DNA from 2 places in the Methylobacterium sp. J-118 genome. Region 2 is predicted to be linked to the other one. Evidence: predicted binding sites of a transcription regulator. Region 2 holds the regulator's gene; the other holds the start of a gene.
The links. The regulator LexA, encoded in region 2, represses DNA repair genes until DNA is damaged. The targets are predictions, from matches to a motif close to TGTTCNNNNTGTGTTCNG.
Positions count from the first base shown of each region.

Region 1: a site for LexA is predicted at 6,607-6,624, ahead of AC3IF3_RS14955 (PA0069 family radical SAM protein). Genes of this name have one in related genera too.

Region 1 covers NZ_JBYQFA010000001.1:3,094,753-3,109,365, reverse strand. The annotation lists gene AC3IF3_RS14980 (D-2-hydroxyacid dehydrogenase) at 116-1,060, opposite strand; gene AC3IF3_RS14975 (aminotransferase class V-fold PLP-dependent enzyme) at 1,164-2,372, opposite strand; gene AC3IF3_RS14970 (UDP-2,3-diacylglucosamine diphosphatase) at 2,889-3,704, shown strand; gene AC3IF3_RS14965 (glycosyltransferase family 4 protein) at 3,716-4,762, shown strand; gene rnhB (ribonuclease HII) at 4,801-5,454, shown strand; gene AC3IF3_RS14955 (PA0069 family radical SAM protein) at 5,459-6,586, opposite strand; gene AC3IF3_RS14950 (glycosyltransferase family protein) at 6,736-7,266, shown strand; gene AC3IF3_RS14945 (amino acid permease) at 7,402-8,850, shown strand; gene moaB (molybdenum cofactor biosynthesis protein B) at 9,125-9,682, opposite strand; gene AC3IF3_RS14935 (aspartate/glutamate racemase family protein) at 10,382-11,371, shown strand; gene maiA (maleylacetoacetate isomerase) at 11,481-12,128, shown strand; gene AC3IF3_RS14925 (NAD(P)/FAD-dependent oxidoreductase) at 12,277-13,608, shown strand; gene AC3IF3_RS14920 (EthD family reductase) at 13,645-13,956, shown strand; gene AC3IF3_RS14915 (hypothetical protein) at 13,953-14,264, shown strand; gene AC3IF3_RS14910 (pentapeptide MXKDX repeat protein) at 14,458-14,613, opposite strand, start outside.
Region 2 covers NZ_JBYQFA010000001.1:5,056,312-5,070,924, reverse strand. The annotation lists gene AC3IF3_RS24830 (Y-family DNA polymerase) at 1-383, shown strand, start outside; gene AC3IF3_RS24825 (error-prone DNA polymerase) at 380-3,670, shown strand; gene AC3IF3_RS24820 (histidine kinase dimerization/phosphoacceptor domain -containing protein) at 3,868-4,989, shown strand; gene AC3IF3_RS24815 (response regulator) at 4,986-5,435, shown strand; gene AC3IF3_RS24810 (hypothetical protein) at 5,472-5,933, shown strand; gene AC3IF3_RS24805 (Uma2 family endonuclease) at 6,011-6,625, shown strand; gene fae (formaldehyde-activating enzyme) at 6,626-7,165, opposite strand; gene AC3IF3_RS24795 (NRAMP family divalent metal transporter) at 7,228-8,469, opposite strand; gene AC3IF3_RS24790 (hypothetical protein) at 8,551-8,766, shown strand; gene AC3IF3_RS24785 (hypothetical protein) at 8,834-9,301, opposite strand; gene lexA (transcriptional repressor LexA) at 9,544-10,278, shown strand; gene AC3IF3_RS24775 (ComEC/Rec2 family competence protein) at 10,272-12,533, opposite strand; gene gltX (glutamate--tRNA ligase) at 12,707-14,134, shown strand; gene gltA (citrate synthase) at 14,370-14,613, shown strand, end outside.

The sequences.
Region 1 (14,613 bases), 2.0 Mb from region 2:
GAGGAGCCGGAGGTGGGGGTGGCCCAAGATTGAGCGGAGCGGTGCCGTCTGCACCACCCCCACCCCTGACCCCTCCCCGCAAGGGGGAGGGAAACGCCCGCCGTAAATCTTGAGGTTAAGCCTCGACCACGTTCTGCGGCTTGCCCGCCACGAATGCCTCGACATTGTCGACGAGCTGGTCGGCGAGGATCTGCATCGCCTCCTTGCTGGCCCAGGCGACGTGCGGCGTGACGATCAGGTTCGGCAGGTCGGCCTCGCACAGGATGTTGCCGTCCTTGGGCGGCTCCTGCGCCACCACGTCGAAGCCCGCCCCCGCGATGGTGCCGTCCTTGAGCGCGGCGAGCAAAGCCGCCTCGTCCACCAGCCCGCCCCGGGCCGTGTTGATCAGGATGGCGTTCTTCTTCATCCGCTTCAGCTCGGCGGCGCCGATCAGCCCCTTGGTGTCGGGGGTCAGCGGCACGTGCAGCGTGATCACGTCGGATTGCGTGAGGATCGTTTCGAAATCGACGAGCCCGTCCTGCGGGAACACGTCGTAGGCCAGCACCTTCATGCCCAGCGCCTCGGCGCGCTTGCCGATCGACTTGCCGAGCGCCCCGTAGCCGACGATCCCCAGCGTCGAGCCGGCGATGTCGTAGATCGGGTAGTCGAAGTAGCAGAACTGCTTGGACTTGGCCCAGTCGCCCCGCCGCACCGAGTTGGCGTAGGGCACGATCGCCCGGCGCAGGGCGAACATCAGCCCGACCACGTGCTCCGGCACGGTGTTGAACGCGTAGTTGCGGATGTTGACGACCGTGACCCCTTGAGCCTTCGCCTGGGCCTTGTCGACCACGTCGGTGCCGGTGGCGGCGACCGCGATCAGCTTCAGGTCGGGGAGCTGCTTCAGCGTCTCGGCCCGCATTGGGACCTTGTTGATCAGCGCGATCTCGGCGCCCTGGAGGCGGGACACCGTGTCCTCCGGCGTCCAGGTCGAGTCATGCTCGACGTATTCGTGCGGGAAGTCGAACGGTCGGACCCTGGCATCGAGGGATTCACGGTCCAGGAACACGATCTTCTTGGTCATAGGACCCCTCTCGGACGACGGGCGGTTTCCTCGATAGTCTTGTTCTTACTTGCGCGTCGGGGCGGGCCCGGCAACCCGGTCCCGCCCCGATCACGTGCGCGGCTTACGCCTTATGCAGCGGATTCTCGCGCAGGTAGCTGGACGCGGCGGCGACGCCGGAGCCCGGCGTGACCGTGATGCCGCAATCGAGCATCGCCATCTCGGCGCCCGCGATGGCGCCGAGCAGCGACAGCTCGTTCAGGTCGCCCAGGTGGCCGATGCGGAACACCTTGCCGGCGACTTTCGACAGGCCGGCACCCAGCGAGAGGTTGTAGCGGTCATAGGCGTGGGTGATCACCTTGGCGGCGTCGGCGCCCTCCGGCACCACGATCGCCGTGACCGTGTCGGAGTTCCACTTGGGCTCCTTGGCGCAGGGCTTCAGGCCCCAGGCCGCCACCGCCTGGCGGGTCGCCTCGGCGAGCACGTGATGGCGGTGGTAGATGTTCTCCAGCCCTTCCTCCTTCACGATCGCCAGGGCCTCGCGCAGGCCGTAGAGCAGCGGCAGGACGGGGGTGTAGGGGAAGTAGCCCGTGGCGTTGGCGGCGAGCTGGTCCTTCCAGGCGAAGTAGGCATGGCCGAGCCGGTCGTTGCGGCCGGTGCCGCCCTCGGCGATCTTCAGCGCCTTGGGGCTGATGCAGATCAGGCCGAGACCGGCCGGCAGCATGAAGCCCTTCTGCGAGCCCGCGATGGCGCAGTCGACCTTCCACTCGTCCATCTTGAACGGCAGCGAGCCGATCGACGAGATGCCGTCCACGAACAGCAGCGCCGGGTGTCCGGCGGCGTCGATCGCCTTGCGGACCGCAGCGATGTCGCTGGTGACGCCGGTGGCGGTCTCGTTGTGGACGACCATCACGGCCTTGATGGCGTGGTCCTTGTCGGCCCGGAGCGCCTCCTCGATCTTCTGCGGATCGGCGCCGGTGCCCCACTCCTCCTCCTGAACGACCACGTCGAGGCCGAGGCGCTGGGCCATGTCGACCCAGAGGTGGCTGAACTGGCCGTAGCGCGAGGTCAGCACCTTGTCGCCGCGGCACAGGGTGTTGGACAGAGCCGATTCCCAGATGCCGGTGCCCGAGGACGGGAACAGGATGATGGTCCCGGCGGTCGAGCCGAACACGATCTTGGAATCCTGGAGCAGCGGCTTCACCAGCTCGGGGAAGCTCGGCGAGCGGTGATCCTCCGACGGCACGTGCATGGCGCGCAGCACGCGGTCCGGGATATTGGTCGGACCCGGGATGAAGAGGTGGTTGCGACCGGGGCGCCGGGTTGCGGCCATGATGTTTCCTCCGAAAAATTCGTTGCGCGCGGGCATGGGCCCGCGCCGGGTGGTTCGAGCGTCCTCGGGAGTCGGTCCGGCGCCGGCGGACGCGGCTCCCGCCGCGCATGCCCCAACGCCATCTCCGCCGTAGATCGGGGGGCGCAGCGGAGCGGCAGGCGGCCTCACGCCGCTCGCGTCGCGACACGCCCCCGCGTGCCGGTCGCCTCCGAAATGCCGTCCCGTCCGACGGCCCCAGGGCCGTCCTCGCCGCCTTCCTGTCATGCCCGGCGTGGCTCGCGCCGAGCCGCCGGTTATTTGGCATTATGAGGCGGTGACGCTCGAAAGGAAAACCGGAAAAACTTCCGGAACTTGGCAAAAAAATTTTTTGTGCGCCGCAGCGATGCCGATCTGCGGTTGAGAAGCTTTGCCGCACTGCACCAGAACGCCCGGGGCGCCCGGCCCGGCGCGTCATCAAACTGAGACGTGATCCCGGTCAGGATTCCGGCATCGTTCAGCCCCCGGGAGAGGATTGCCGTGGCCGAGGTTGAGGAGATGCCGGTCCGGGTCCGGACTCTGTTCCTGTCCGATCTGCATCTCGGCACGCGCGGCTGCCAGGCCGGGCTGCTGCTGTCGTTCCTGAAGGATTACGACGCCGACACGATCTACCTCGTGGGTGATATCGTGGACGGCTGGCAGCTGCGTTCCGGCTGGTACTGGCCTCAGGAACACAACGACGTCGTGCAGAAGCTCCTGCGCAAGGTCCGCAAGGGCACGCGCATCGTCTACCTGCCGGGCAACCACGACGAGTTCCTGCGCGACTATGTCGGCACGAATTTCGGCGGGATCGAGCTCGCGGAGACGGCGATCCACGAGGCGGCCGACGGGAAGCGCTACCTCGTGATCCACGGCGACCAGTTCGACATGGTGGTCCGCCACTCGCCCTGGCTCGCCCATCTCGGGGACGGGGCCTACACGCTGGCCCTGACCCTCAACACGCTGATCAACCGGGTGCGGCGCCGCCTCGGCCTATCCTACTGGTCGCTCTCGGCCTGGGCGAAGCTGCGGGTGAAGAACGCGGTGAGCTTCATCGGCCGGTTCGAGACGATCCTGGCCGAGGAGGCGCGGCGGCAGGGGGCCGACGGGGTGATCTGCGGCCATATCCACCATGCGGCCGACCGGCCGATCGGAGACCTGCGCTACCTCAACACCGGCGATTGGGTGGAATCCTGCACCGGGCTGGTGGAGCATTACGACGGCCGCATCGAGGTGCTGCACTATCCGAGCCTGCTGCGCGCGCGTGAGGCGGAGACCGTGCCGCAGGCGGTTCCCGGCCGGCGCGCGGTGGCGTGAGGGCGCCCACCGTGAAGCTCCTGATCGCCAGCGACGCCTGGCATCCGCAGGTCAACGGCGTGGTGCGCTCCCTGGAGCAGATGGTGCGCTGCGCCCCCGAGCACGGGTTCGCCACGGCGTTGCTGTCGGCGGCGGATTTCCCCTCGCTGCCCCTGCCCGGCTATCCGGAGATCCGCCTCGCCCATGCCGGGCGGGAGCGGGTGGCGGCGCATTGGCGGGGGGAGCAGCCGACCCATGTCCACATCGCCACCGAGGGCCCCGTGGGCTACGCGGTGCGGCGGCATTGCCTGGCCAACGGCCTGCCCTTCACCACGAGCTACCACACGCGCTTTCCGGAATACCTCGCCGCCCGTCTGCCCGTCCCGGAGGCGTGGTCCTACGCCTATCTGCGCTGGTTTCACGGGGCCGCCCGCGGCACGATGGTCAGCACCGCCTCGCTCCAGGGCGAATTGGCCGACCGGGGCTTCACCCGGCTGATGCGCTGGACCCGCGGCGTCGATACCGAGCGGTTCCGCCCCGCCGCCCCCGGCGCGACGCCGCCGGCCGAACTCGCCGGCCTGGAGCGGCCGCTGTTCCTGTATGTCGGCCGGCTGGCGGTGGAGAAGAACATCGCGGCCTTCCTGAATCTCGACCTGCCCGGCACCAAGATCGTGGTCGGGGACGGGCCGGACCGGGGACGGCTCCAGGGGCTGGCGCCCGGCGCGCGGTTCCTGGGCACCCGCACCGGCGCCGCGCTCTCGGCCGTCTACGCGGCCTGCGACGTGTTCGTGTTCCCGAGCCTCACCGACACGTTCGGGATCGTGCTCCTGGAGGCCCTGGCCTGCGGCCTGCCGGTGGCGGCCTTCCCGGTGCCGGGCCCGAACGACGTGATCGGGGGTACCCGGGTGGGGGTCCTGAACCAAGACCTGGGGGCCGCCGCACGCGCCGCCCTCGACCTGTCCCGGGCCGAGTGTCGGGCCGAGGCCCTGCGCCGGGGCTGGGACGTCAGCGCGTCCCAGTTCTTCGGCAATATCATCGAGGCCCATGGCGGCGAGCGGCGGACCCGGGACGCGGCCTGACGGGTGACGGCGCCCGCGCGCAATGGCAGGAGGGGGCCATGCCCCCCATCGATACGCCCCCCGTCAGCAGGCCGACCGCCCGGGGCGTGCCCCGCGCCCCGGCGCGGCCGTTCGATCCGGCGCATGCCGCCGCCTATCCCGCGGCGATCGGTTGCGACGAGGTCGGGCGCGGGGCGCTGTGCGGCCCCGTCGTGGCGGCCGCGGTCTGGTTCGATCCGGCGGCGCTCCCGCCGGCGCTGCTCGCAGCCCTCGACGACAGCAAGCGCCTGCCCGAGCCCGAGCGGGACCGGCTGGCGCCGCTGATCCGCGCCCAGGCCCGCGTCGCCGTCGCGGCGGGGTCCCGGGCGCTGATCGACCGCATCAACATCCGCGCCGCGACCCTCGACGCCATGGCGCGCGCGGTCGCCCGCCTCGGGATCCCGGCGCCGGTCCTGGTCGATGGACGGGACGCGCTGCCCGGCTGGCCCGGCCGGGCGGTCGTCGGCGGTGACCGGCTGGTGCCGCAGATCGCCGCCGCCTCGATCGTCGCCAAGGTTTTTCGCGATGCACTGATGCGGCGCCTGGCCGCGCGCCATCCCGGCTACGGCTGGGAGCGCAACGTCGGCTACGGCACCGCCGTCCACCGGGCCGGCCTGACTGCCCTGGGCCGGAGCCCGCACCACCGGCTCAGCTTCACCCGGGGTTTCGGGTGACGCCTCAGAACAGCGCCAGCTGTGCCCCCGGCTTGCGGAACGCCGCCCGGTTCAGCGGCATCCGTCCGAAGGCGAAGCCGAGCCGGGTGCCGGCGAGCCGGACCCGCGCGCCGATCATCTCGGCATAGGCCCCCTCCCCGCGGAAGCGGTGCCCGAAGCGGGGATCGTTCTCGCGGCCGCCCCGGGCCTGGCGCAGCAGCGCGAAGGCGCGGTCCTTCCGCTCCGGGTAATGCTCGACGAACCAATCGGCCATCAGGTCGGCGACTTCGCCCGGGAGCCGCAGCAGGGCATGGCCGATGCGGCTCGCGCCGTGCGCCCGGGCGCGGGCGAGGATCGCCTCGATCTCGTGGTCGGTGAGGCCCGGGATGATCGGCGAGACATTGACCATCACGGGCACCCCCGCTGCGCTCAGGCGCGCCATCGCGGCGAGACGCTTGTCGGGCCGGGGGGCCCGGGGATCGAGGCGGCGGGCGAGGGCCGGATCCAGGGTCGGCAGCGAGAGTGCGACCAGGACGAGATCCTGCGCGGCCATCTCGGCCAGGAGGTCGAGGTCGCGCAGCACGAGGTCGGATTTGGTGGTGATGGCGACGGGATGGCGCGCGTCCCGGAGGACTTCCAGCACCGCCCGGGTGATGCGATGGTCCCGCTCCACCGGCTGATAGGGATCGGTGGCCGTGCCGAGGGCGATCGTGTCCGGACGATACCCCGGCGCCGCGAGTTCCCGGACGAGGAGCCGGGCGGCCTCCGGCTTGGCGAAGATCCGCGACTCGAAATCGAGCCCCGGCGACAGGCCAAGATAGGCATGGGTCGGGCGGGCGTAGCAGTAGATGCAGCCGTGCTCGCAGCCGCGATACGGGTTGATCGACCGGTCGAAGGGGATGTCGGGCGATGTGTTGCGGGCGATGATCCGGGCCGCGCGCTCGGGCGTGACCTCCGTGCGCAGGGGTGCCGGATCGTCGGCCTCCCAGGCCGCCGCCCCATCCGCCTCTCGGAACGCCTCGCGCCGGGCCGCCTCGAAGCGGCTGGCGGGATTGGCCGTCGCCCCGCGTCCGCGCCGCCGGCCCTCCGGCGGCGTGCTGGCGTCGAGTCGCCGGTCGGGGCCGTACTTCGACGCGTCCGCTTGTGCCGCCATGATGAACCCCCTGTTTCACGTGAAACATACCGTGAACACCGAGCGTTTCAGCGCCTGTTTTTAAGGCAAACGTGGCTTGTGCGCGTCTCTCGGTCGCGTCGGTACTTCGAGGCGGCGGGTCAACGGTTTACGGCAGCGCAAAATCGGTTATGCGCGCGCTGATGCTCTCCGCGGTGACCTATCTGGCCAACCCGTCCGATCCGGACGCGATCGATCGCCTCGCCGACACGCTCAGCGTGCTGGTGGCCGGCGTGGCCGGCGGCCTGGTCGGCGACGCCGTGATCGTGGCGGGGCAGGCGAGCGACGCGGTGGCGGCCGTCGCCGAGGCGACCGGCGCGACTCTGATCCTCCACCCGGCCGGCAGCCCCTACACGGCGGGCGCCGCCGCGGCCCGCCGGGACTGGATCCTGTGCCTGGAGGCCGGGGACGTCCCGGCCGAGGGCTGGATCCGCACCCTCGACCGTTTCGTCGGCACCGCCCGGCCGGAGATCGGTCTCGGTCGCCTGCACCGCCCGGCTGCCGGCTGGCGCGGCCGCCTCGTCGGCCGGTTCGAGACCCTGGCCGGTGCCCGGCAGGCCAGGGCCGGCGACGTGGTCCGGCGCGAGGCGTTGCGGAACGGCCCGGTTTTCGCGCAGCGGCTCAAGGTCCGCCCGCTGATCGCGCGTATCGACCGGGCCTGATCGCCTTTATACGACATTCGCTTTGTCCTATAGCGTCGAATGTCCGTGAAACGCCTGGCGCGATGGCAGAAAACTTGCTGAACTGATGGATCTGGCGGGAGGCCTGCCCGGCTGCGCCGTGAAGGGGATGCTGCGATGGATGCGTCGGGCCTGATGGGGCGGAAATCCGTCGATTCCATTATCGAGAGCGGCGAAGGCGAACAGCAACTCTCGAAGACGCTGGGCGCCCTCTCGATCACCGCCATGGGCATCGGGGCGATCATCGGCGCCGGCATCTTCGTCCTGACCGGCACCGCCGCGGCGCATTATGCCGGGCCGGGGATCATGCTGTCCTTCGTGCTCGGCGGCATCGCCTGCACCTTCGTCGGCCTGTGCTACTCCGAGATGGCGGCGCTGATCCCGGTCGCCGGGTCGAGCTACACCTACACCTACGCGACGCTGGGCGAGTTCTTCGCCTGGCTGATCGGCTGGGACCTGATCCTGGAATACGCCATGGGTGCCGCCACGGTGGCGGTGGGCTGGTCGGGCTACGTCACCAGCATCCTGAAGGACGCGGGCCTCGTGATCCCGCCCCAACTCGCCCACGCGCCGGGCACCGCGATCGAGGGCGGCGGCACCGCCCTGTTCAACCTGCCGGCCGTGGTGATCGTGGCGCTGATCACGCTCCTGCTGATGCGCGGCACGAAGGAATCGGCCCGCCTCAACAACATCATGGTGGCGGTGAAGCTCACCGTGGTGGTGGCCTTCATCGCGCTGGGCTGGGGCCATGTCGACACGGCGCATTGGAGCCCGCTGATCCCGCCGAACGAGGGGTCCTTCGGGCAGTTCGGCTACAGCGGCATCCTGCGCGGGGCGGGCGTGGTGTTCTTCGCCTTCATCGGCTTCGACGCGGTCTCCACCGCCGCCCAGGAGGCGAAGAAGCCCCAGAAGGACATGCCCATCGGCATCCTGGGCTCGCTCGCAATCTGCACGATCCTGTACGTGCTGGTGGCCGCCGTGCTCACCGGCCTCGTGCCCTACAAGGACCTGAACGTCCCCGACCCGATCGCCAAGGGCGTCGACGCGATCGGCATCGGCTGGTTCTCGATCCTGATCAAGCTCGGGGCGCTCACCGGCCTGACCACGGTGATCCTGGTGCTGCTCTACGGCCAGAGCCGGATCTTCTTCACCATGGCCCAGGACGGCCTGCTGCCGAAGACCTTCTCGCACGTCCACCCGACCTACCAGACGCCCTACCGCAGCCAGGCGCTCATCGGGGTCGCGGTCGCCCTGGTGGCGGCTCTGGTGCCGATCGACATCCTGGGCGAGATGGTGAGCATCGGCACGCTGGCCGCCTTCATCCTGGTCTGCGGCTCGGTGATCTACCTGCGGCGGACCGACCGGGCCATGAAGCGCCCGTTCCGGGTCCCCGCCGTGCCGGTGGTGCCAATCCTGGGCATCCTGTTCTGCCTGTTGCTGATGATCGGGCTGCCGCTCGACACGTGGCTGCGGCTGGTGATCTGGATGGCGATCGGGCTTGTCGTCTACTTCTTCTACGGCCGCAAACACTCGGTCCTGCGCCGCAAGGAGGGGAATGCCGCGTAGGCGCCTCCAGGACCGGAAGTCGGTCGGACGGCTCCCGATCGCGGAGGCATCGGTTCGCGAAGCAGGACGCGGATCCCCTTCTCCCCTTTGCGGGGGCTCGCGGATCTACGCATCGCGTTCGGCAGCAGGCTTTTGAAACGCCGGGCTATCTTCCCTCGTAGCAAGGGCTACGGACGACACAGGTTTCGACCGTCGCCGTGATCACGCCATGGGCGCAGGAGGCGATGTGTGAAGCCGTCGGCCGCCGCGGGGGAAGCGGAGGCGCAACGCCTCCTCACACCGAAAGACTCGCCCCCCGCCGCAGGTGCTCGTCGAGCCGTGGCATGATCTCCACGAAGTTGCAGGGCCGGTGCCGGTAGTCGAGCTGCTGGGCCAGGATCCCGTCCCAGGCGTCCCGGCAGGCGCCCGGCGAGCCCGGCAGCACGAACACGTAGGTCGCCCGCGCGACCCCCGCGGTGGCGCGGGACTGCAGCGTCGAGGTGCCGATCTTGTCGTAGGAGATTCGGTGGAACACCGCCGAGAAACCGTCCATGCGCTTCTCGAACAGCGGCTCCAGCGCCTCCGGGGTGACGTCGCGGCCGGTGAAGCCGGTGCCGCCGGTGGTGATCACCACGTCGACCCCCGGGTCGCGCAGCCACGCCTCCACCTGCCCGCGGATCGCCGGGATCTCGTCCGGCACGATGGCCCGGCCCGCGAGCCGGTGGCCGGCCTCCGAGAGACGCTGGACCAGCGTGTCGCCGGAGCGGTCGTCCTCCGGGCGGCGGGTGTCCGACACGGTGAGCACCGTGATCGCCAGGGGGATGAAGCGGCGGGTGTCGGTCTGATCGGCCATCGTGAGGACTCTCCGGGACGCGGTCCGATATGGGCCGCAGGCCCCCCGTTGTCGCCCCCCTGACCTGCCGCCTCGGATTCGGGTCCGTCGATGCGGGCGGCTCCGGGATGGGCACCGGCATCCCGAACCGGGCGCACGGCAACGCCGGGATATCATTTTCGGACTGAAACTATTTTTCCAGTATCGACCACGATCATGCGATCACAAAAATGTGATCGCATGCATTGATCAAGAAAGACTCGTCGAACATCGTGCTCGAATCATCCAAGACCGCGCCGGGACTGCCTCGCGCGAGCGCAGTGTGTTCAAGGGTCATGCCAACGCGATCAACATAGTGACGGAGTTATATTGAATCCTGAGACACAAACAGAAATGAAGGGTTTGAAATTCCCTGGCGCGCGGCCATCATGCGCATGCCGCAGCGTCTCCATGCGCTGCGGATCGCCACCGACAGTGCCGATCGGCCGTCATTCGCGCGTCAATACCGGAGCCGAGACCGCCTCCCGGCTTTTCAACACCGACACGACCGAGGTTCTGCGCGCGAATCGAGGCCGGATCGCCGTCGCGCTATTGGAGCTGTCGAGCTAGGGGCGACAGCATTCCAAGCGCGGGCCTCGGTCTCATTCGCGTCCGCTTCCGCGACCCGCACGTCACGCTTCGCCCGGGACCCGACACGCACCGGTCGTCGATGCACCGCACATGTACCCGCGCATCCGAGCGGATTTCGCTTCGGACGCCAGACCATTCGACATGACGCCGAACAGGGGGGAGCGCACGATGACCGTCACCGTGAGGAGGTTGGGCGTCCTAGGTGGCCTGAGCCGGTCTTCGACGATCCGATGTCACCAGATGCTCAATCGCGAGGTGCTGAAACTGACGGGCAACCGCGCTGCCGCGGACCTCGTGACGTGGAGTCTCGATCCGGACACGATCATCCGCCTCCTCTCGGCGGAGGGTCCGCCAACGATCGCCCGTCAGATCGAGGAGGCCACCGCGAACCTTCTTCTCGAAGGCATCGATGGCCTGATGATCGCCAGCGATACCATCCACTGCGCCCTCGAGCAGGACCCGATTCATCTTGCCGTGCCGGTGATCCAGATTCGAGACGCGTTGGCCGACGAACTCCGACGCTGGCCCCTGGAGCGGATCGGTTTCATCGGAACCTCGGTGACGATGAGCAGCGCCTATTACCGCGACCTGATCGCGGGCGCCGAAGGCGTGGATGTGGTGCTGCCCAGTCAGAGCCTATGGGTGAATATCGATTATTCGATCTGCAATCGAATCTACAACGGCGAGAGCACGGTGCTCGAAATCGAAACCTACAATCAGATCATGTCCGAATTCGAGGCACAGAACGTGGACATGATCGTCGTCGCATCGCCGGAGATTGCTCTGGCGTTCAACAAGCCGAAGCCGATTCCGGTGCTGCACACGGTCGAGATCTGTGCCGCGGCGGCGGCGCGATGGTGTGCCGCCGACCGCGACACCGCCCGAGCGACGATACCCTTGTACGACGAAGTTCGGCGCGCGTCGCCGGGATCCGGCAACGCCCCCGCGAGCGACCTGTCGAACATCCGGTTCAAGAAACCCAAGCGGGGCGCTTTTTTCGATCGCCGCAAGGGCAAGGCCGGTGCTTCGTCCCGCGCCTCGAAAGCGTCATCGGGCGGGCAGCGGCCGTCCGGCTCGTAGCGGCGCCCACTTGGGCGGGGCGCCGGCCGTCGCGACTTGCCGCGGACAACGAAGTACGGTGTCCTCGCGCACGTAAGTGTCGAACACATCGCAATTCGGAATCCAGTCCATGCACATGTACGGCAACTGGCGCTCGGCCGCCGCCTTCCGGGTGCGAATCGCCCTCAAGCTGAAGGGCATCCCCTACGAGGAGACCTTCATCGACCTCGACGCGGGCGACCAGCACAAGCCGGAATTCCGGGCGATCAACCCGCAGGGGGCGGTGCCGGCCTTGTTCGACGGCGACGGGCCGCCGCTCACCCAGTCCCTGGCGATCCTCGACTATCTGGAGGAGACGCAGGGTGGCGTGCGCCTGCTGCCGGAGGACCCCCGGGCCCGGGCGCGGGCGCGCTCCCTGGCGCAGGTCGTGGCCTGCGACACGCACCCGCTCTACGTGCCGCGGGTGCGCACCTTCCTGATGGAGCATTACGATCTGCCCCGGGAGCGGATGCTCGACTTCCTGCGCAACGCCTTCGAGACCGGCCTGAAGACCCTCGAAGCGCGGCTGACCCGGGAGCCCGGAACCGGCCGGTTCTGCCAGGGCGACGCGGTCAGCCACGCCGATCTGTGCCTCGTCAGCCTCTGGGTCGGCACTGGCATCTTCGGTGTGGACACCGCGGCCTATCCGACGGTCGGGCGGATCGCCGCGGAATGCCTCGCCCTGCCGGCCGTGGCCGAGGCGCATCCCCTGCGCCAGCCGGGCGCTCCGGGCGCGTGATCCGATCCCGATGCCGGCAACTCCGGCGAGGCGTGCTCGTCAGCGTGCTCTTGCCGTGCTGTTGGCGGGCAGATGTGGCAATCGGACACCCGACCCGTGTAAGCAGGGCGGCGTTCTAATCCCGGTACGGGAGCATTGAAGAGTGGCTATGGCATCGGTCGAGAACGAGTCCGGTCTGCATCGCGTCGTCGTGGTCGGTGGCGGCGCCGCCGGGCTCCAGCTGGTGACGAAGCTCGGCGACAAGCTCGGGCGGGGCAAGCGCGCCCACATCACGCTGGTGGACCGTGCCCGCACGCATATCTGGAAGCCCCTGCTCCACGAGGTGGCGGCCGGCAGCCTCGACGTGGGCCACCACGCGGTGGATTACCTGCACCACGCCCACATGCACGGGTTCCGCTACCGGATCGGCCGCATGACCGGGCTCGACCGGCAGACGCGCACGGTCCAGCTGGCGGCCAGCCACGATTCGGAGGGCCGCGAAGTCACGCCCGAACGGGCGGTGCCCTACGACACGCTCGTGATGGCGGTCGGCTCGACCACCAATGATTTCGGCACCCCGGGCGTCGCCGACCACGCCATCGCCCTGGACACCCAGGATCAGGCGGTACGCTTCCATCAGCGCCTCGTGAACGCGTCCCTGCGGGCCCACACCCAGGCCGGCCCGGTCCGGGCCGGCCAGCTCCACGTCGTGGTGATCGGCGCGGGCGCCACCGGGACCGAGCTCGCCGCCGAGTTGCACCGGACCCTGCGCCACGTGGTCTCGACGGGGCTCGACCGGATCGATCCGGGCAAGGACATCCGCATCACCCTGGTGGAGGCGGCCGAGCGGATCCTGCCGGCGGTGCCGCAGCGGCTCTCGACCGAGGTGATGCAGCTCCTCGACAAGATCGGCGTCGAGGTGCGCGTGAAGGCCCGGGTGACGGAGGTGCGGACGGACGGCGTGCAGCTCGCCGACGGCACCTTCATCCCCTCGGAGCTGGTGGTCTGGGCCGCGGGGGTGAAGGCGCCGCCGTTCCTCCAGGGCATCGGCGGCCTGGAGACCACGCGGACCAACCAGCTCGTGGTCACCCCGACTTTGCAGACGACCCGGGACCCCGACATCTTCGCGCTGGGCGACTGCGCCTACCTGGTCGAGGCCGGCTCGGACACGCCGGTGCCCCCCCGCGCCCAGGCCGCGCACCAGCAGGCGAGCCACCTCGTCGGCCAGATCCAGGCCAAGATCGACGGCAGGCCGCTGAAGCCGTTCCGCTACAAGGATTTCGGCTCGCTGGTGTCGCTCGGCGAGTACTCGACGGTCGGCAGCCTGATGGGCTTCGTGCGCGGCAAGAACATGCTGATCGCCGGCCTCTTCGCCCGGATGATGTACCGCTCGCTCTACAAGATGCATGAGCGGGCGCTGCACGGCACCGCCAAGACGGTGCTCGACACCCTGGCCCGCGCCCTCACCCGGCGCACCGAGCCGCGGGTGAAGCTGCACTGACCCATTCTCGATTCCCCGACAGGAGAGACGACGGCCATGATTCTGGTGAGCGTGATGTACCCCGCCGGCCCGAGCTTCGACATGGGCTACTACCTCGGCCACCATATGCCGCTCGTGCGGCAGCGCTGGTCCTCCCTGGGTCTCCACGACGCGAAAGTGGTCAAGGGCGCCGGTACGCCGGACGGGGGCACCGCCCCGGTCCAGGTCATGGCCCTGCTCACCTTCGAATCGGTCGAGGCCTTCCAGAAGGCCGTGGCGGCCCACGGTGAGGAGATCTTCGCCGACATCCCGAACTTCACGCCGGCCCAGGCCCAGGTGCAGATCAACGACTTCGCGGAACACCCGTGATCGACATCGTCAAGGCGGTTCAGGGGGCCGATCCCAGTCTCGGCACCTACGTGGTCGTGCTGCGGGGCGATTCCCGGGCCCTGGACGGGCCGGAGCGCCTGACCGCGGATGCGCAGGCCTGGATCGGGCAGAACGCCCCGGGCGGCCGTCTGGCCCGGGTGACGGTCCGGCTCGCTCCCTATCCGGGGGCCGAGCCGACCGAGCGCAGCGTGAGCGTGATGGCCTTCGGCAACGCCCGGGAACTGGCGGCCTTCGCCACGACCTGGACCGGTGATCCGCTGCCGGAGGAGGATCCGGAGCGCGCCTGATTTGCGCCTCCGGCCACGGTCGAAACGTGATCGGGGCGGGCGTGCGCAGGACCACGCCCTGAGGGGTACGTCGGCGGGACCCGCATCGCGACGATAAAACGGCGCCGCAGCCGAAAGGGGAAGCGCCCCCTCGGCTCGGCCCGAACGGGCTCGGAAGCCGAAAACGGCCGCCCGTCCTTATTCCGGGTCGCTTCTACTTCTTCATCGTATCCTTGCTCGTGTCATCCTTGCCCATGGTTCCCTGCCCCATGGCATCCTTCTTCATCGAATCCTTATGCATGGCGTCTTTGCCCATCGAATCCTTATGCATCGCGTCCTTGCTCATCGGATCCTTGTGCATGGCATCCTT
Region 2 (14,613 bases):
TCCTGCGCCTCGGGGCGCGGGCGAGCTACATCCCGGAGCGGGCCGCCCAGCCCCTCCCCTGGACCCGCGCCCCGACATCCTGGCCGGATCACCTCCCGCCCCGGCCCCTGGTGCTGTTCCCCCGGGGCGAGGCCGCCCTCGACGTGCTGTCCACGGTGCCCGAGGGACCGCCCCGGCGCTTCCGCTGGCGCGCCCGGATCCACGCGATCGTCCATGCCGAGGGGCCGGAGCGGATCGCGGCCGAGTGGTGGCACGCGCCCGGCGCGGCCCGGGACTATTACCGGGTGGAGTGCGAGGCCGGCCGGCGGCTCTGGCTCTACCGCGACGGGCCGCACGCCCCCGGCCGCCCGGCCGCGTGGTTCGTCCACGGGGTGTTCGCGTGAGCCATCCCGCCTACGCCGAGCTCGCCCTCACCACGAATTTCTCGTTTTTGCGCGGCGCCTCGCATCCGCAGGAATACGTCGTGCAGGGGGCGGCCTACGGGCTCGCGGCCCTCGGGATCGCCGACCGCAACACGGTCGCCGGGGTGGTGCGGGCGCATGCGGCGGCGCAGGCCCTCAAGGCGGAGGGTTTGACGATCCGCATCCTGCCGGGGGTGCGCCTCGTCACCGAGGACGGGTTCGAGGCCGTGACCTATCCCGCGGACCGGCAGGCCTGGGGCCGCCTGTGCCGGCTGCTCACCCGAGGGAACCGGCGCAGCCGCAAGGGGGCGTGCCAGTTCTCCTTCGCCGAGATGCTGGAGGCCGCCGAGGGACAGATGTTCATCGCTATCCCGCCGGGCCGGCGCCTGCGCCCCCCGGACGGTTTTTTGGGCCGGCTCGAAGCCCTGGCCGCGGCCGCCCCGGGCCGGACCTGGCTCGGGGCGAGCCACGCCAGGCGCGGCGATGAGCGCCGCCGGCTCGGTCTGCTGGCCGAGCTGGGCGAACGCTCCGGAGCGCTCATGGTGGCGGTCTCGGACGCGCTCTACCACCATCCCGACAGGCGCCCGCTCCAGGACGTGGTGGCCTGCATCCGTGAGCGCTGCCGGATCGGGGAGGCCGGCTACCGGCTGGAGGCCAATGCCGAGCGCCACCTGAAGTCGCCCGCCGAGATGGCCCGGCTGTTCGCCGACCATCCGGAGGCGCTCGCCCGCACGATGGAGATCGCCGAGAGCTGCGACTTCCACCTGTCGCAGCTGCACTACGAGTATCCCGACGAGCCGGTGCCCCCCGGGCGCACGCCCCAGGCATACCTGGAGGAGAAGACCTGGGAGCGGGCGGGCTGGCGCTATGCCGGCACCATCCCGGCCGCCGTCGAGGCGACGCTCCGCGAGGAACTGCAGCTCATCGCCCAGCTGGACTATGCCCGCTACTTCCTGACCCTGTTCGACGTGGTCGAGTTCGCCCGCGGCAAGGGCATCCTCTGTCAGGGCCGCGGCTCGGCGGCCAATTCCGCCGTGTGCTTCTGTCTCGGCATCACCGCCGTGGACCCGTCCAAGCACCGGCTGCTGTTCGCCCGGTTCATCTCGGAGAACCGGGGCGAGCCCCCCGACATCGACGTCGATTTCGAGCACGAACGCCGGGAGGAGGTGATCCAGCACCTCTACGACCGCTACGGCCGGGAGCGGGCCGCCCTCTGCGCCACGGTGATCCACTATCGCCCGCGCATGGCGATCCGCGAGGTCGGCAAGGTTCTGGGCCTCACCGAGGACGTGACCGCTTCGATCGCCGACACGGTCTGGGGCTCCTGGGGCAAGGACGTGCCGGACAAGCACGTGCGCGAGGCCGGCCTCGACCCCGACAACCCCGCGCTCCGGCAGGCGCTCGATCTCGCCCACCAGCTGATCGGCTTCCCCCGCCACCTGTCGCAGCATGTCGGCGGCTTCATCCTGACCCGCGGCCGCCTCGACGAGACCGTGCCGGTGGGCAACGGCGCCATGGCGGACCGGACCTTCATCGAGTGGGACAAGGACGACATCGACGCGATCGGCCTGATGAAGGTCGACGTGCTGGCGCTGGGCATGCTGACCTGCCTCAAGCGCGGCCTCGATTTTTTGGAGAAGGACCACGGCGCCTTCTACGAGACCCTGGCCGACCTGCCCCCGGAGGATCCCGAGACCTACGCGATGCTGGCGAAGGCCGATTCCGTCGGCGTGTTCCAGGTCGAGAGCCGGGCGCAGATGTCGATGCTGCCGCGCCTCAAGCCGAAGGAATTCTACGACCTCGTGGTCCAGGTCGCGATCGTGCGCCCCGGCCCGATCCAGGGCGACATGGTCCATCCCTACCTGCGGCGGCGCTCGGGGATCGACCCGGTGGTCTATCCGGCCCCGCATCCGGACCACGGGCCGGCGGACGAGCTGCACACGGTGCTGCACAAGACCTATGGGGTGCCGCTGTTCCAGGAACACGCGATGCAGATCGCCATCACGGCCGCCGGCTTCACCCCGGCCGAGGCCGACGGGTTGCGCCGGGCGATGGCGACCTTCCGCCATGTCGGCTCGATCGGCGGCTTCGAGCAAAAATTCGTGGGCGGGATGACGCGCCGCGGCTACCCGGCGGAGTTCGCCGAGCGCTGCTTCGCGCAGATCAAGGGCTTCTCCACCTACGGCTTCCCGGAGAGCCACGCGGCGAGCTTCGCGCTCCTGGTCTATGCCTCGGCCTGGATGAAGTGCCGGCACCCGGACGTGTTCCTGGCGGCGATCCTCAACGCCCAGCCGATGGGCTTCTACCAGCCGGCCCAACTGGTGCGCGACGCCCGCGCCCACGGGGTCGAGGTGCGGGGTGTCTGCGTCAATGCCAGCGCCTGGGACTGCACCCTGGAGCCGGCCGGGGATCCGAAGCGGCACGCGGTGCGCCTCGGCCTGCGGCAGGTGAGCGGTCTGCCCGAGGCCGCCATGCACCGGCTCGTGCGGCTGCGGGCCAACGGCTATGCCAGCATCGAGGGCCTGCAGGCGGCCCTCGCCCTGCCCCGCAACGCCCTGGAGCGGCTCGCCGAGGCCGACGCGTTCCGGTCGCTCGGCCTCGACCGGCGCGCCGCCCTGTGGATGGTGCGCACCCTGGAGGGGACCTCGGCGCGCAGGGCGGCCAAGGCCGACGGCGCCGAGCGCCGCGGCCACCTGCTGGAGGCGCCCCTGCCGCTGTTCGCCTGGCACGCCGATGACGGCCTGTTCCGGCACGAGCCGGCGGTGGACCTGCCGTCGCTGCCGCTCTCCGAGGCGGTGGCCGAGGATTACGCCGCCACCGGCCTGTCGCTGCAGGGGCACCCGGTCGCGTTCTTCCGCGGCCGGCTCGCCCGGATCGGCGCGATCCCGGCCCGGGCCCATCTCGATCCGGCCCTGCCCCAGGGCGCCCGGGTCACGGTGGCGGGCCTCGTGCTGATCCGCCAGCGGCCGGGCACCGCCAAGGGCGTGGTGTTCCTGACCCTGGAGGACGAGACCGGCATCGCCAACGTGATCGTCTGGAAGACGGTGTTCGAGGCCAACCGCCGGGCCGCCATGCAGGCCCGGTTCCTCGCCGTGCGCGGCCGGGTGCAGCGGGCCGAGGGGGTGGTCCATCTGGTGGCCGAGGGATTCCGCGATCTCACCGAATCCCTGCGCGACCTGCGCGCGGCCGGGATGAAGCTGCCGCCCGAGACCACGGATTTCGGCGCGCCCCCGGACCGGCGGGTGTATCCGAGCCGGGATTTCCACTGAGGCCGGCCCGGATCGCCGCCGCGGACGCGCCGGCCCGCGCGGCCCCGGTGCGGCGTTCTGTCTATCCCAATCCGGCGCCAAAGCGCCCCGGCCCTGAACCCATCGCGTGGATCGTCCGTTAAGGCAGCGCCTGTGACTGCGCAGGCAGAAGCCGATTGCCGGAGGTGACGAACGCCGGGCACGAGAGAGCAGGGACGATGGAACAACCCGACGCCTGGCATCAGACGGACCAGCTCGACGCCGCGCCGGGCAAGGGCGATCCGTTCGCCGCGGCGGTGCGCGCCACGCGGATGGCGATGATCATCACCAATCCGCGCCTGCCCGACAACCCGATCGTGTACGTCAACGACGCCTTCCTGCGGATGAGCGGCTACACGCGGTCCGAGGTGCTCGGCCACAATTGCCGGTTTCTCCAGGGCGCGCAGACCGACCACGGCGCCGTCGCCCTGATCCGCGAGGCGGTCGAGGCCCGCACCGATATCGCGATCGACATCCTGAACTATCGCAAGGACGGGACGCCGTTCTGGAACGCGCTCTATCTCAGCCCGGTCGCCGACGAGTCCGGCGAGGTTCTGTTCTTCTTCGCCTCGCAGCTCGACGTCACCGACCGCGTCGACGCGCATATGCAGATCCAGCAGGAGAAGGACCGCTTCGAGGCCGAGGTCGCCAAGCGCACCCGGGACCTGACCGATGCCCTGGCCACGCAGACCATGCTGGTCCACGAGGTCGATCACCGGGTGAAGAACAACCTCCAGATGATCGCGGCGCTGCTGGCCATGCAGACCCGGGCGATCACCGATCCCGCGGCGCGCGCCGCCATGGAGGCGATGCTGACCCGGGTCGAGGCCCTCGGCACGGTCCATCGCCGGCTCTACCAATCCAACAACGTCGAGCGTTTCGACGTGGCCGAGTTCGCCCGCGACCTCGCCAACGACTTGGTCCGCGGCTCCGGCCGCGACCGGATCCGCCTGCACCTGGACCTGGAGACCGTGGAGATCCCGGTCGCCAAGGCGCCGCCGGTGGCGTTGATGATGAACGAGTTGATCACCAACGCCCTCAAGCACGCCTTCCCGGACGACCGCCCGGGGCGGCTCTCGGTGACGGTGGCGCCGGACGGCACGCATGTCACCATCAAGATCGCCGATGACGGCGTCGGCATGCCGGTCCAGGCGATGGAGCAGCGCTCCTTCGGAAAGCGCCTGATCGGCACGCTCTGCCGCCAGCTCAATGCCAGCATCGCCTGGATGACCAATGATCCGGGCACGATCGTCAGCATACGCCTGCCGCGCGAGATGGCCGGCGGTCTGGAGGCCCCGTGACCGAGCCGCTGCGGATCCTCGTCGTCGAGGACGAAGCCCTCATCCTGATGCAGATCGAGATGATGCTGGAGGAGGCCGGCCACAGCGTCGTGGGGACGGCGATGACCGCGGGCGAGGCCATCGCCCTCGTCCACGAGACCCGGCCCGAACTGGTCCTCATCGACCTGCGCCTCGGGGACGGCTCCTCGGGTCTCGACGTGGCGCATGCGGTGCGCGATCTCGGCGGCATCACGGCCGCGTTCATGACCGCCAACGCCCGGGCGCTCAGCGACGACATGGCGGGGGCGACGGCGGTGATCGCCAAGCCGTTCACCGGCACGGTGCTTGAGGAATCCCTGGCCTATCTGGAGGATTGCGTGCGCCGGCCGCCGCCGGACGCGCTGGTGCCGGCGGGGATGCGGGTCGCGCCGGCCTGGCTCGCGAGCTTCGCCCAGATGCGGGCCTGACCTCGACAGGCGCCGCGCCGCGGGTAGAGTGCCGCCATGCCGAGCCTGACCGTTCCACGCCTCCTCGCCGCCCTGGCCTGCCTGCCGCTCCTGGGATCGGCCGCCCGGGCCGATCCCTGCGACGACCTCGCCCGCCAGATCGCGGGGGCCATCGGAGGCAGGGTCGGCAAGCGGGCCGGCCCGAGCATCGACATCCGCCTCGCCGGCCCGATCAAGTTCGACGTGACCTGCCGGGCCGAGCCGATCGTGCAGGCGACCTCCGCCGAGCCCGCCCCCTCGGCGACCTTCTTCCACGACCTGTCGGCGGCCTCCGAGATCCTGATCGGCGAACCGGCCGCGACCGTCGAGCCGATCATCGCCAACGCCTACCGGACGTCCCTGTCGGAGCGGCGCAAGTCGTTCATCCAGCAGAGCGGCTGGTCGGCCTCCTGCTACACCGACCCGGGCAGCACCACGATGCGCACCCTGTGCTCGGTGGGGCGCATCCCGCCGGGATGACGCGCCCTTGACCGAGTGGAGCGCCGGCGGGATCCTCGATCTGCGTCGACTTGGCCCGGGCTGCCCACGATGATCCCATGACGATTCTCGAGACTCCGCCCGTCGACAGGACCGATCCCCACCAAGGATTCTGGGACTTCATCGAGACGCGGCCTGATGAGGAGAAATGGGAACTCATCGGGGGCCAGATCGTGATGCAGGCCCAACCCAACCTCGTTCATCAGTTCATTGCCAGCGCCTTGCAGCGATTTCTCGACGGCGGCCTCAGGCGGATAGGCTCACCACGCGTTACCCTGCAGAATCCCGCCATCGACCTATGGCCGGTTCGCGAGGGCCATATCTACGTGCCCGACGTTGCGGTTCTCGATCTGGCCGACATCGAGGCCGGATTGAATGCTGTCGAGCGCTGCTACTTGGCCGCCGAGATCCTGTCTCCGAGCGACCACCGCAGGCTTCCCGGCACGCGCCAGAAGAAGATCGACGTCAAGTGCGCCGGCTACGAAGCCCTGCCGCTGTGCGAGGCCGTGCTCCTGATCGAGCTGAAGAGCCCCGCCCTGACCCTATCGGCGCGAACCCGAGAGACCTGGACCCGCACCCGCCTGACCGGGGACGACCGTCTGGTCCTCCCCGGCTTCGGCCTCGACTGCGCGGTGGCCGACCTCTACGTCCACACGCCCGTTGCGCAGGGCTGATCAGTACTCGATCACGCCGTCCAGCGCGTAATGCTTCACGGTCTTCCGATTGGCGATCAGCTCGTCCACCGTCGGCTCGCCCTTGAGGGCGCGGGCGATGGCGAGCTTCGTCGCCTCGTAGTTGGTCCTGTAGAGGTCCTTCTGGTCGAGGTTGTCGTCCTCGGCGCAGCGCTGATCGAGCCAGATCATGATGATCATGCACAGCTCGTCGAGGCCGTCCTTGGGCAGGATGCCCTCGATGATGCAGTCCACGATCGCGTCGCCGGTGGCCGCCTGGACCACGCCGCCGAGGAGCTCGGCATACTCGGCCGTGTGGATCGTGACCTTGGTGGTCATCATCGTGGCCGGGCGCACCAGCTGATTGAGGTCGCGCACCACGAACATCCGGGTGTGGCCCTGGACCTGCCCCATCATCGAGGCGAAGGCCTGGCCCACCGGCCCGCGCACGGAACCGATCAGCACCTCCGGCATGGCGTCGGTGTACTGGCCCTCGGCCGCCAGCACCGTGGCCTCGCCCGTACGGAACCAGATCTCTTGCATGTCTCGACTCCACCTGATCGGAGCCCGCGGGAGACATCATCGCGCCGCCCGCGTCAATCGGGTCAGAGCAGGCCGATCCCGTCGAGCACGCCGACCATCGCGAAGGCGATCGTGAGGCCCGAGACGGCGTAGACCACCCACTTGTAGGCGCCGTCCACGCGCTTCCCCTCCGGCAGGGCCCGGGTGGCGAGCAGGATGAGGAGGCCGAGCGCGAGCGGCAGGAGCAGGGCGTTCATCACCTCGACCGCGATGTTGAGCGCCACGAGATTCGGCACGAGCTGCACGGACACCGCGCCGGCCGCCACCACCAGCGCGAAGGCGCCGTAGAAGGCCGGCGCCTCCCGGGGCGATTGCTCCAGGGAATGCGGCTTGCCCGTCACATCGCCAAAACCCCAGGCGAGGGCCAGGGCCACGACGTTCAGCGCCACGAAGGCCGCCGCGATGATCCCGACCCCGAACACCACCTGACCGAGCCACGGCCCGAGGGCCGGCGTGAAGGCCCCCGCGAGGTCGCCCACGGTCTGCAGACCGTCCTTCGTGCCCTGCCCGGCCTTGCCGATCGTGGCGGCCGCCGCGATCAGGATCGCGCCCATCACGCATTGCGAGATCACCGCGCCCAGGAGCGTGTCGAGCCGCGAGCGCCTGGCGTGGTCCCAGCCGAGGCCTTTGTCGACGATCGCCGATTGCTGGTAGAAGATCATCCACGGCATGATCACCGCGCCGATATTGGCGGCGATCAGGACTCGGTACTGGCCGTCGCCGAGCGGCATGTGGGCGAAGGATGCCACGATCGCCCCCGGATCCGGCCGCGCCGCCACGGCGAGCCCGATGAAGACCAGCTCGAACAGGCCGACCGCGATCGCCACCCTCTCGACCCGCCGGTAGCTCCCGGTGAACACGAGGCCGAGCAGCAGGGCGGCCGGCAGGCCGAGGCTCACGAGCCGCGGCACCCCGAACAGGTCGCCGATGCCGGCGATGCCGGAGAATTCCGTGACGATGGCGCCGATCCCGGCGACCACGAGGCCGCCAAAGGAAATCCAGGCCCAGACCGGCCCGTAATGCGCCCGGATCAGCTCGCCGTGGCCGCGGCCGGTGGCGGTCCCGAGCCGCACCGTCAGCTCCTGGACGACGTAGAGGATCGGCACCAGCAGGATCTGCAGGAGCAGCAGCGAGTAGCCCCAACGGGCGCCGCTCTGGGCCGCCGTGATGAGGCTTCCGACATCGGTGTCGGCGAGCATCACCACGAGTCCGGGGCCCGCAGTCTTGAGGAACGCCGCGAGGCGGGGCAGGGAAGCGCTTGGCACGGCTCGGGAACAGTCCCGGGCCGGGGCAGTTCCGGCGGGAGCCTGCGGCGTTTTCCCGGGGCGCACCGGGAGGGTTGAGCGATGGCGGAGAGCGCGGAACGGGGGCCGGGCTGGAGCCTGCAGGCGAGCGCCGTGCCCGAGGGGGTGCGGCTGGAACTCGCCCTGTCGGATCTCGGGGGCGGGCCGGTCACCGCCGCGATCGTGCTGGACCGGGCCGAGGCCCGGGCCTTCGCGCGCGCCCTGCTGGCGGCGGCCGGCGACGCCACCGAGCGCACCTTCCCGAAGCCGGATGCCTGACGCATCCCCCCGGCACCGGTGTCCCGGCCGGCGGGTCAGGGACGCCGGACCCCTCCGGCCCGGCGGATCAGCGCTGGGCGGGGCCCGGATTGCGGCCGGGCAGGCGCGGCACCACCGTGCCCCGCCTCTCGACCGGCGCGTCGCAGGCATAGGCGAACTCGGTCTTCAGCGGATCGAACACGGTCTCGCCGGTGACCCGGCACTCCTCCCGCACGGTCTCGTCGAGATAGGCGCGGGCGGCGGTGCGGAAGCGCTTGACCCGGGTCGCCTCCGGCTCGGGATCGATCCGGACCTCGCTCAGGTTGCAGCCGGCATATTCGCGCAGGGCGTTCGAGACGATCAGCATCCGGCGCAGCTGCCGGTTGTCGTAGACCTCGTAGGGCTCCTTGCAGCCGATCGTCACCACCTGGGGGGTGAGCGCCACGTAGTTCCGCGAGATGTACGAGAAGCCGGTGGTGCAGCCGGCGAGTGCCGAGCCCAGGAGGGCGACGCCCAGGGCGAAACGGATGGACCCTGGCGCCGCGAGCTGTCGCATCCTCGTCATTCCCAGCCCGATACCGACCCGCCGCCGGAGCCGCCGGTCTTGTCCGGCGGGGCGCCCGGGTGCATTGAAACGGCTCCGCTTGTGCCGTCAATGCGTTTGTGCCCCGCCTCTGCCGCCGGGACACGAGCGTGGCCGTATTACGCTTGCGGAACACTTGCGGAACGTTTAACGTGTTCGCGATTTGTTTCAGCGGCCGCCCCGGGGCGGTCCGCCAAGCCGCGAGGCCCCCTTCGATGCTCACGCGCAAGCAGCTGGACCTTCTGCGGTTCATCCAGAGCCGCATGCAGGAATGCGGCGTTCCCCCGTCCTTCGACGAGATGAAGGACGCCCTCGACCTGAAGTCGAAATCGGGCATCCACCGGCTGATCACGGCCCTGGAGGAGCGCGGTTTCCTGCGCCGCCTCCCGAACCGGGCGCGCGCCATCGAGGTGATCCGCATCCCCGAGAGCCTGCACCAGTCGCCGACCCCGGCCCCCGCCCCCGAGCCGCGCCGCTTCACCCCGAGCGTGGTCGAGGGCGGCAAGTCCAGGCAGCCGTCCCAGCCGTCCCAGCCGGCGGCGACCCGGATGATCGACGACGGCGGCCGGGCCATCTCGATCCCCGTGATGGGCCGGATCGCGGCGGGTACGCCGGTCTCGGCGATCCAGAACCAGAGCCACGCCATCACCCTCTCCCCGGACTTCCTGGCCGGGGGCGAGCACTACGCCCTGGAGGTGCGCGGCGATTCGATGGTCGAGGCCGGAATCCTCGACGGCGACCTCGTGGTGATCCGCAAGCAGGACACCGCCAATACCGGCGACATCATCGTGGCGCTGATCGACGACGAGGAGGCGACGCTCAAGCGCCTGCGGCGCCGCGGCTCCTCGATCGCCCTCGAGGCCGCCAACCCGGCCTATGAGACCCGCGTGCTCGGTCCCGACCGGGTCCAGATCCAGGGCCGGCTCGTCAGCCTCGTGCGCCGCTACTGAAGCGGTTCCGCCGGGGCGTCGGCCGGGGCTTGCGGCACTTCGGATGAGGCCATGCCGCCGGTTCCCTCGGCGGGGGGATCCGCCCCCGGCTCGGAGCCGGCCGGCGGTGCCGCCCGCGGACGCCAGGGCAGCGACCGTCCGTCGCCGCGGGCCGCGCGCATCGTGAACCCGCCCCCGTCGACGCGCAGGGCGACGGCGCCGTGCGCCGCCAGGACCCGGCGGTCGATCACCAGCGGCCCCGTGCAGGTCGGCGGCGCCGTGAGACTCGTGATCACCACCGCGGCCCGGGCGCAATCCTCGGGGAAGGCGCGCCGGTCCCGGATCAGGGCCACCGCCCGTCCGTCCGGCAGAAGCGTCGTACAGCCGAGCCGGTCGCAGCGGCCGCCGGGCCCCGCTCTGGCCGCCCGGTCGGGCCGGCGCCCGTCGCCATCCGCCTTCAGCCATTGTTCCAGCACGAAGCCGGAGGGGCTGCCGAGGGCGGCCAGGCGGCCGTCCGGCCCCCGCACCGCCGCGCCCCAGCCCTGCCGGTCGACGTAGAGGTCCTGCCGGTCCGGAAGGGCCGCGAGGCCGAGCCCGAGCAGGAGGGGCGGCACGGCGAGCCAGCGCAGCCGCGAGGCCGGGAGCGTCGCCAGCAGCAGGCCCGCCGTCATCGCGGCCAGGGCGCCGGTGCCGAAGGCCGGCAGCACCACGGTCGCCCGCTCGAACCCGGCGATCCACGCGGAGATCGCCAGCATGCCGCCGACCGCCTGCCCCATCAGCCACCAGACCGGCCGGTCGAGGGCGAAGGGATAGGCCAGGATCCCGATGACCGCGGACGGCATCACCACCAGCGAGACCAGCGGCAGGGTCAGTGCGTTGCCGACGAGGCCGAACGGCTGGACCGTCTGGAAATGGTAGGTGGCGAAGGGCGCGGTGGCGACCTGCGCCACCAGGGTCGTCGCCAGGGTGCCGGTGACCGCCGACAGCCCGGTGCCGACGAGCCGGCCGATCCGCCCCGCCCCGGGCCGGACGAAGAGGCGCCCGTCGATCAGCCGCGCGCAGGCGATCAGCCCGGCCACCGCCCCGAACGACATCTGGAAGCTGGGGCCGAGCAGGCCTTCGGGCTCCCGCGCCAGGGCGATCAGGGCGGCCAGCGCGAGGTTGCGCATCGACAGGGCCGGCCGGTCGGCGAGGATCGCGCCCAGCATGATCAGGGTCATGATCAGCGAGCGCTCGGCGGCGATGTCCCAGCCCGAGAAGGCGCAGTAGGCGCTCACCCCCACCATGGCGAAGCCGGCTGCGATCTTCTTGATCGGCCAGAACAGCGCGCAATGGGGGACCAGGGCGAGGGCGGCCCGGACCAGCCAGAAGACGACGCCGGCGGCCAGCACCATGTGGAGACCCGAGATCGAGACCACGTGGTAGATGCCGGCGGCGCGCAGCGCATCGTTGGTGGCCGGGCCGATCAGCCCGCGCTTGCCCGTCACCAGGGCGGCCGCCACCGCCCCCGCCTGGCCGCCCTCGGCCCCCGCGATCCGGCGGGTCAGCGCGTTGCGGGCCTCGTCCAGCAGGGCGGCGAGGCGCAGGCGCAGGGGCGGCGGCTCCACGGGTGCCCGGACCGTGACCGCGCCGACCAGGGAGCCCACCGCGCCGATGCCCTGGAAATAGGCGTCCCGGGCGAAGTCGTAGCCCCCCGGCCGGGCCGCCTCCGGGGGTGGCAGCAACCGGGCGGTCGCCGCGATGGACTCCCCGGGCCGCGGGATCGGCGTCTTGCGGAACGAGACCCGCACCCGGGCCGGCCGCAGCTCCGGCGCGAGCCCGGCAAAACTCTCCACCCGGATCACCAGCCGGGCGCCGACCTCGCGCTCGTCCAGCGCCTCGACCATGCCGGTGAGCGGCCCGATGGTGGTCCGGGCCAGGATCGGCGCGTCCACCTGCGCGACCCGCCAGGTCGCCGCCGCGAAGCCCAGGAACGCGGCCGCCGCCGCCAGGGCCAGGGCCAGGGCCGCCGGCCGCGCGCCCAGGACCGGCACCGGCGCCAGGGCGAGGGCGGCCCCGATCAGCGGGGCGGCCAGGACCGGCTCGCCGTCCGCCGCCGCGAAATAGACCAGGATCCCGGCGCCGAAGGCCACCGCCAGCCAGGGGAACAGGCGGCGCTGCTCGGCCTCCCGGGCGAGGCCCGCGGCGGCCCAGTCGCGCAGCGCCGGGAGCGCCGCCGCGCGCGGGGTGGCCCGCGTCAGCACGCCCCCCGCCAGCCTCGCGCCGATCCGCCGCATTGCCGCCGCCCCGATCCGCGCGATCTGTCGACGCCGGCCCAGCGATTCCCGGCCCGATTCTTAACCCATCCGGCGGCCCGTGCTACAGCCGGCGCTTCGTGCTAGGGCGCCGTGTCGAGCCCCGCGCCGCGCCTCGCGCCCCCTCCCGACCCGCCCCCGAACACACCGGACCGATGTCCTCAGCCGTCGTCACGCGCTTCGCCCCCTCGCCCACCGGCTACCTGCATATCGGCGGGGCCCGCACGGCTTTGTTCAACTGGCTCTATGCCCGCCACACGGGCGGCCGGATGCTGCTGCGCATCGAGGATACCGACCGGGAGCGCTCCACCAAGGGCGCGATCGACGCGATCCTCGACGGCCTCACCTGGCTCGGCCTCGATTGGGACGGGGACGTGATCTTCCAGTTCGCCCGGGCCGAGCGCCACCGGGCGGTGGCCGAGGAACTGCTGGCCGCGGGCCGCGCCTATCATTGCTACGCCACCGCCGAGGAACTCACGCAGATGCGCGAGACCGCCCGGGCCGAGGGTCGTGCGCCCCGCTACGACGGGCGCTGGCGCGACCGCGACCCGGCCGAGGCCCCCGCCGGGGTCAAGCCGGTGATCCGCCTGCGGGCGCCCCAGGAGGGCGAGACCGTGGTGGAGGACGCCGTCCAGGGCCGGGTGACCTGGGCCAACAAGGATCTGGACGACCTCGTGCTTCTGCGCTCGGACGGCACGCCCACCTACATGCTCGCCGTGGTGGTCGACGACCACGACATGGGCGTCACCCAGATCATCCGCGGCGACGACCACCTCACCAACGCGGCGCGCCAGAGCCAGATCTTCTCGGCCCTGGGCTGGGCGATCCCGAAGATGGCCCATATCCCGCTGATCCACGGGGCCGACGGGGCGAAGCTGTCGAAGCGCCACGGGGCGCTCGGCGTCGAGGCCTATCGCGACCTCGGCTACCTGCCGGCGGCCCTGCGCAACTACCTCGTGCGGCTCGGCTGGAGCCACGGCGACCAGGAGGTGTTCTCCACCGAGGAGATGGTCTCGGCCTTCGATCTGGGGTCGGTGGGGCGCTCGGCGGCGCGGTTCGACTTCGCCAAGCTCGCCAACCTCAACGGGCTCTACATCCGCTCCAGCGCCGATGCCGACCTCGTGGCGGCGATCGAGACGATCCTGCCGAATGTCGGGCCCGAGCGCGGCCTCGCGGCGCCCCTGCGGCCGGAGCTGAAGGACAAGCTCACCCAGGCCATGCCGGGCCTGAAGGAGCGGGCCAAGACCCTGATCGAGCTCCTCGACAGCGCCTATTATCTCACCGCGCAGCGCCCCCTGACGCTGGACGACAAGGCCCGCGCCCTCCTCTCCGACGAGGGCCGCGCCCGCCTCGCCGGGGTGCGCCCGGTGCTCGAAGCGGTGTCCGACTGGAGCGCGGCCTCGACCGAGGACGCCGTGCGCCACTACGCCGAGACGGCCGGCTGCAAGCTCGGGCAGGTGGCCCAGCCCCTGCGGGCGGCGCTCACGGGGCGGACCACCTCCCCGCCCCTGTTCGACGTCATGGCGGTGCTCGGCCGGGACGAGACCCTGGCCCGCCTCGGCGATCAAGCGCCGCAGGGCTGAGGGTCTCCGCGGCGTGCGGGATGGGACCTGCGGCCTTCGGCCCGGATTTCGCTTGGTCGAATTCGCTTGGCGTCGGGGTCCGGTTGTCACCGACCCCGTTGCTGCTGCAGTGCCGTTTGGGTAACCCATGACAGTGAGCACCCGCAGCATACGGCGCGGTGCTCAGGCCCCCGGGACCGGCTCGGGCAGCCCGAGGCCGGCATCCGCCACGTCGCCACAGAAGGGTCCACGATCCATGAGCGCACCCAGCACCATCACCGTGGACGGCAAGTCGATCGCGCTGCCGGTGAAATCCGGGACGATCGGGCCGGACGTCATCGATATCGGCAAGCTCTACGCCCAGACCGGCGCCTTCACCTTCGACCCGGGCTTCACCTCGACGGCGAGTTGCGAATCGAAGATCACCTACATCGACGGCGACGAGGGCGTGCTGCTCTACCGCGGCTACCCGATCGAGCAGCTCGCCGAGAAGGGCGACT